Regions from separate parts of the Alkalimarinus alittae genome, predicted to be linked through region 2. Evidence: predicted binding sites of a transcription regulator. Region 2 holds the regulator's gene; each other region holds the start of a gene.
The links. Region 2 encodes sigma-54, which starts transcription at its own class of promoters, with help from an activator protein. Its sites were predicted from a motif close to GTTGGCACGNNNNTNGNNT; they were not measured.
Positions count from the first base shown of each region.

Region 1: the regulator sigma-54 is predicted to act here: its motif matches at 1,252-1,270, upstream of cynS (cyanase).
Region 3: the regulator sigma-54 is predicted to act here: its motif matches at 1,346-1,364, upstream of NKI27_RS15510 (LPP20 family lipoprotein).

Region 1 is NZ_CP100390.1:2,366,140-2,368,408, forward strand. Features, by position in the region: gene NKI27_RS10740 (formate/nitrite transporter family protein) at 1-584, opposite strand, end outside; gene cynS (cyanase) at 765-1,205, opposite strand; gene NKI27_RS10750 (alpha-hydroxy acid oxidase) at 1,381-2,269, opposite strand, start outside.
Region 2 is NZ_CP100390.1:3,129,996-3,132,264, reverse strand. Features, by position in the region: gene NKI27_RS14220 (RNA polymerase factor sigma-54) at 222-1,748, opposite strand; gene lptB (LPS export ABC transporter ATP-binding protein) at 1,936-2,269, opposite strand, start outside.
Region 3 is NZ_CP100390.1:3,440,193-3,442,461, reverse strand. Features, by position in the region: gene NKI27_RS15515 (conjugal transfer protein TraF) at 1-1,055, opposite strand, end outside; gene NKI27_RS15510 (LPP20 family lipoprotein) at 1,472-2,020, shown strand; gene NKI27_RS15505 (flagellar assembly protein FlgT) at 2,060-2,269, shown strand, end outside.

The sequences.
Region 1 (2,269 bases), 760 kb from region 2:
ATTGCTGCCATTTTAGCGCCAGCAGATGTTGAAATCATCGCACCGACAACCCCCATTGAAACCATCCAGTTACACAGCATTCCACGTACAAAGATGGTCAACCAGCCTGAAAAGCCATGTGATTGATAACCCAAAGTTCGAGACTCACCTATCGCACTCACTTTGGCAGCAATCGCACCCCCGTCAATCGAATAACCGTAGGTCAATATAAACGACATAAAAAAGGCCGTGGTCAGTGCGCCTGCGAAATTACCCAGAAACACCAAGCCCCAATTACGCATTACACCCGAAAACGTAACACCAGGTCGTTTATCAAGAAGTGCTAATGGTACTAAGGTAAACACACCGGTGAGCAAATCAAACTTCATTAAATAAAGCATGATAAAACCAACAGGGAAAAGAATAGCGCCAATAAGCGGGCTACCTGTCTTAATCGCAACGGTTATTGCAAATATCGCAGCAAGCCCCAGTATGGCGCCAGCCATAAAGGCACGTATAAGTGTATCTTTGGTTGACATGTAGACCTTAGATTCGCCAGCATCAACCATTTTGGTGACAAACTCGCTAGGTTCTATATAAGCCATAAATGCTCTCTCTAGATTAATATTGAATAATAGTTAAATATGTATAAGCATTATAAATGCCAACTTTCAAAACCTTGTTTTTATTATATTTTTTTAAAATTAAAGACTTATCATTATCAAATAAGTATTATTACGGTGCATTCCATTGAGTACAGATCCGATAAATTGCACCACTTTAGATCACCACGATTTATAAGGTAGAAATTTACCATTGAGCGTTAGGATTACTCGATCTCCTTTAGGGTTTTCTTCTTTATCTACATCCATCGTAAAGTCTATTGCGCTCATAATTCCATCACCGAACTTTTCTTGAATTACTTCTTTTAAAGTCTCACCATAAACGCCAACGACTTCATATAGCCGATAAATAAGAGGGTCTTGAGGAATGGATTTATCCCACTCTTTTGTAGGGTAAGCCATTAAAACGGCTTTAGCCTCTGAGGGTAAGCCAATAAACTCAATCAGCTTACTTGCCACATCTTCTGAGCAGCTATTCATTCCTAGACAAGCAGACGTTGTCCAAACAGGTGACATGCCAATATATTCAGCTATGGCTTCCCAAGTAAGATCTTTCTCTTTTTTCAATAAGATAATTGCTTCAGTCACATCTAACTTATTCATACAGATCACTCCAACACGTTTAACATTAGTTTCGCTAATCAGGTAATTGCGATAACCATGCCAAAAGCCGTATATTGATAAATACACGGCTTTATCCGTTATTTGTAAGGTATTGAAACAATGATTATTTATGTGAAGACGCGCGTGGAAGCACTAAAGAAATGCATTAACGGTTTTAGTGGTTAGGATTGGTGCAGTCACAGTTTATTCGCTGTAAATATTGCGGTGTTATTTTCTCAAGAGTGTCGGTACCGGCAAGTGCCATCGTAACTTCAAGCTCCTCTCTAAGAATACGTAACATACTCGCCACACCTAGCGCTCCAGCTACCGATAATGCATATAGTTGAGGCCGCCCTATCAACACCGCGTTTGCACCTAAGGCTAACGCTTTGAATATATCGGTTCCTCGCTCTATACCGCCATCTAATAGTAAAGGATAGCGTTTGCCGAGCGACTGACGGATAGCAGGTAACACATCAAGGCCAGAAGGGACACAGTCCAGCGCTCTACCACCATGATTAGAGATAATCAGGCCGGCTACTCCTTTATTTTTTGCAATTTTTGCATCTTCTGGATGCAAGATACCTTTTAAAATAATGGGCAGCGATGTTACGCTGAGCAGCCAATCTATATCATTCCATGTGGGGGCTTCACTCATCATACCTTGTAGGACGACGCTTTCATGCGACTCTAATATTTTTCGGGGTAACGGAGGTCTATCTATTAAATTTATAGCAGTAATACCTGCTGGTAGTTCAAAACCTGCTCTCTGAGCTCTATTTCGAATACCGTGTAATGGCGCATCTATCGTTACCACTAATTTCGTATAACCTGCTCTTTCTGCCCTTTTTACAAGGCTTAAGGTAAATTCACGATTTTCTTGAAAGTACAATTGAAACCAATGACGCTGCGAGCTGGCGTGTGCTATTTTTTCTATTTCAGTAGTCGACAGTGTACTGACCACCATTTTTGTTTCAAGACAGTCTGCCGCTTCAAGCGTTGCTAATTCGCCTGATGGATGAACCATTTTCTGAAATGCAACAGGTGCCAATAAAATTGGGTGC
Region 2 (2,269 bases):
TTATATCAAAACACTCGATAATCGTTAACAAGAAACAGAACTTCATTACTTTCGTTTCACACTTTACTTTTTCGTAACACTTTTCTTTCTTTATACTGCTTTAATTGAGTCGCCAAACGTTCAGTAGGAATTAACGTTATGTTTAATTGATCTTAGCATATCAATAGGGCAATTTATTGATCCGTAACCGTTTAATTTTAAATGTTTATCACTAATGACTGCTATATGAGTCGTTTACGTTCATTCGATGGCGGAATTGACATTGCCTCACGGTATTTTGCAATGGTTCGCCTAGCTACTTTTATGCCTTGTTCGTCAAGAATAGTCGCAATTTTGCTATCACTTAATGGCTTTTTCGCTGACTCGGCTGCGACTAGCTTTTTAATGATCGCTCTAATTGCGGTTGATGAGCATTCTCCACCCGAAGCGGTGCTTACATGACTAGAAAAGAAGTATTTAAGCTCAAATATGCCTCTAGGTGTATGCATGTATTTTTGTGTTGTTACTCTCGAAATAGTCGATTCATGCATTTCAACCGCTTCAGCAATGTCATGCAAAATCAACGGTTTCATCGCTTCTTCACCGTGATCTAAAAAGCCTTGCTGGTGTTCAACGATCTTACTCGAAACCTTCAGAAGAGTCTCATTACGACTTTGTAAGCTTTTGATAAACCACTTGGCTTCTTGCAACTGATCTTTTAAATAGGTGTTGTCAGCACTGCTATCTGCACGCTTAACGAGAGATGCATAACCTGAGTTGACGCGTATCTTTGGCGCTATCTCAGGGTTAAGCTCAACCTTCCACCGGTCATTGACTTTTTTAACGACCACATCAGGTATAACATATTCAGGGGTGTCGCCACTGATCTCTTCACCGGGACGAGGGTTGAGTGACTGAATAAGTTTTATGACCAGCTTTAAGTCGGATTCTTTAATACGGCTACGTCTTATGAGTTGAGCGTAGTCTCGATTACCTAGTAAGTTAAGGTAGTGGTTAATAACTAGCTTTGCCTGAGGAAGCCAAGGCGTTTCGCTGGGCAGTTGATTGAGTTGTATCAGCAAGCATTCTTGAAGATCTCTACTGGCAACCCCGGGCGGGTCAAAATGCTGTATGCGCTTGAGAACAGCTTGTATTTCATCCAGCTCTACTTCGTGCGCGTCTATTTCATCTTGATACGATTCGGTAAAGCCCGATAATATTTCTTCTAGCGTACTGGAGAGGTAGCCGTCAGTGTTAATAGAGTCAATGATTGACATGCCTATTAACTTGTCGACATCAGACATTGGCGTTAGGTTAAGTTGCCATAGCAGATGGTCTTGCAATGATTCGCCTACGCTGTTTCGAGACTCAAAGTCACTATCTTCTTCTGGCGCAGGACCCGAAGGCGCGTTGTTAGGGTATATATCGTCCCAAGCTGTATCGACGGGCAAGTCATTAGGTATGCTATCTGACCAGTCCTCCGAGTTCATAATATCTTCGGAACCTTGCTCAGCAGGCGTCTCTGTTGCAGTGGCGGTCAAATCTTCTGAAGTACTCTGTGTATTTGAATCTGATTCGGCGTTAGAGTCGGTGCTTTCTGAGCTGTTTCTATCGTCATCAGAAACTTCCAACATAGGGTTTGACTCAAGGGCTTCTTGAATCTCCTGTTGAAGGTCTAGAGTAGAAAGCTGCAGTAGGCGTATTGCCTGTTGCAGTTGAGGGGTCATCGTCAGCTGTTGGCCAAGCTTTAGCTGAAGTGATGCTTTCATGACCATGTATTATTTTCCGCCTTATACAAAAACATCAATGAACAAGGTCTCCCTATTATTACGTCACTCAAATAGACTGTATACGTTTTAGTGTAAACCACTTCTGAGTGCGTTGTTTTATTATTTACTATTAATAACATTCTAGTAAGGAGATCTAAAAATTAGTAGTGATTGCCGAGATAAAGGGTCACAATTTAAATTCATCCCCTAGGTATACATCTTTAACCTGCTGGTTTGATAAAACGTCTTCAGCTGTTCCTGAAGCAATAATATGTCCATCGCTCACGATATACGCTTTCTCACAAATATCAAGGGTTTCCCTGACGTTATGGTCGGTTATTAAGACGCCGATGCCTTTTTCTTTCAGGTGTGTGACAATTTGCTTAATATCGCTGACTGAAATTGGATCAACACCTGCAAATGGTTCATCGAGCAGTATAAAGTGAGGCTCCGTAGCGAGTGCTCGTGCGATTTCTACCCTACGTCGCTCACCCCCTGACAAACTCATGCCTAAGCTATCT
Region 3 (2,269 bases), 310 kb from region 2:
TGAGCCATGTCGATCAGGTCGAATTCACCACCAATCGAGATAAACTGATTGTCATCTTCAAACCCAAATGCTTTATTCTCTGTTAGATCAAGGTCACCTGTTAGGGTAAATACATCGCGTGTATAGGCAATGCCGACGGTCGCTTGTGGATCAACGTTCATACTGAGGCCCGATTTTGTTTTCAGGTCAGTCGGAATAATATTACGAATACTAAGGCCGGCTATCCATTGCTTGTCTTGGCCAAATTGATACGCAACCCCAAGGTCCATATTAAATGTACTGTCATTGGTTTCATAGTTATCGGCATCAACATCTTCGTCATCAAATGAGGTAATGTTCGCGGCGTACTCGTAAGTGATCAGTGATACGTACTTAGGGGAGACGCCAACGGTGAAGGTGTTGCCGTTCATATCAAAAGCGGTAGCAAAGCTTACGCCGAATTCACTTAGACCCCCTACTATAGCCGTGGCTTCTGAGTTGATGTTTGTATTTGACTCATTTAGTTCTGTTGCGGGTTGAGTGCCTGCAGCGACGGCATCTAAATAGGCTAGATCGCTTTGAGCTATGTCGCCTCTAACCGTGCCTTTAACTGAACCATCAAGAAATACACTGACCGCAAAAGTTTGATTGGGGATAACTAATGCAGCACCTAGGCCGGCATCGACCTTTGCGGTGTCTTTGTTCAGCTTTGAAAACTGACCGCTTAATTTTGTCGCTGAGGCTTGAATAGCGGCCTGATTGCTGTTTCTCACTGCTGAGTTGAAGGTATCTATTTCACTCTGGATGTCATCAATTTGGTCGATGACTTCTTCGTCATCTGCGTACTTGATATTGAACGAAGGAAGTATCAAGCCAAATCCATCGTGTTTTTCTTCATGTTTTATCGCTAACAGTGCTGGGTTGTGAAAGCTGGCACTCGCAGGGCTTGAAGAGGCAACACCTGTCCCGCCCATGGCGAATGATCGTGCATCTTGAAATCCATTAGGTGCAGCGAATGCTGTTTGGCTTTGTGCAACAACTAACCCGATAGAAATAGCGAGGAGTTTATGTTTCATGGAGGTAAGGTCCTTACGTTATCAGTTGACTAAAGGGATACGGTTTAAGTGGGTATGGTCTAATTCGTTCAAAGAACACGAGGCTATTAATTAGCTGATGCCTAGGCTTATGCTAATGCTATTCCCTTAAGCTTAGGCTGAAATAGCTGATTTAGACGTGACAAAGTGTTTTTGTTTGTAACGAATAGCCCTAAAAATTTACTGAAGTGGCAATGGATAACCTTTAAATGTAAATAACAAATACAAAGGGGCAGTCCTTTGCCGGTATATGACTTAATAGGCTTGATAATTGTGGCATGACTTTTTCATGTAAGTTTAATTAATCTCGTTAACCGCCAACGCTTTGTCAGTTAGTTTTGATCGCGTCGTGCTGCTAAAACATAAAAATATACATAAACGTATACGGTAGGTTTTTTATGAAATATGTTTCAAGACTGATTTTGATGGCTACCTTGATTGGGCTTTTGTCATCTTGTGCAGGTACAGTTGACGATGACTCAGAAGCGAATAGTCGTACTGAAGCACTGCCTCCTATTTTAATTAGAGTGTCGGGTTATGGTACTTATGAAAATGATAAAGATAGACTCTCAGAGCGCAAGCGACTAATGGCAATGCGGGCTTCAAGGTTAGATGCTTATAGAGCCTTAGCTGAACGAGTTTATGGCACGGTAATATTCGGCGCGTCAACGGTGAGTGACTTTGTTTTAGAGCACGATAATTACAGAACGATGGTCGATAGCGTGATTCGTGGTGCTAAAGTCATTACTGTCACAGAGCATAAAGGAGGCACATATGAGACAGTCGTTGAATTGTTGCTAGAGCCTCGCTTTAGAGAGTGTTTATCTCACGTAAATCATTTTCGATATAACGAAGACTGCAGACTACCGTTACCTCATGGCAATGACTCGGCAGGCGATATTACAGTGACCAGTAAATCTAATGATAGTCTCTATTATTTAAAGTAGCAGGCTGCTTGTCGTGTTAGCGACTTATGAGGATTATATATGACCATTAAGACGCACGTGTCTTCAGCTCTATTTATGGCTTTTTTGCTCTGTTTGTCTTCGGCAACCCAGGCAGAGTGGGTTCAAGTGACAGGGCGTGCAAACATTGTAGATGGGCAGTATGAGTTGGCGCGAAAACAGGCTAGGGAAGATGCGCTGCAACAAGCTGCGATTCGTCTAGGTGCAAGGATAGAAGGGCGCCAAGAGATG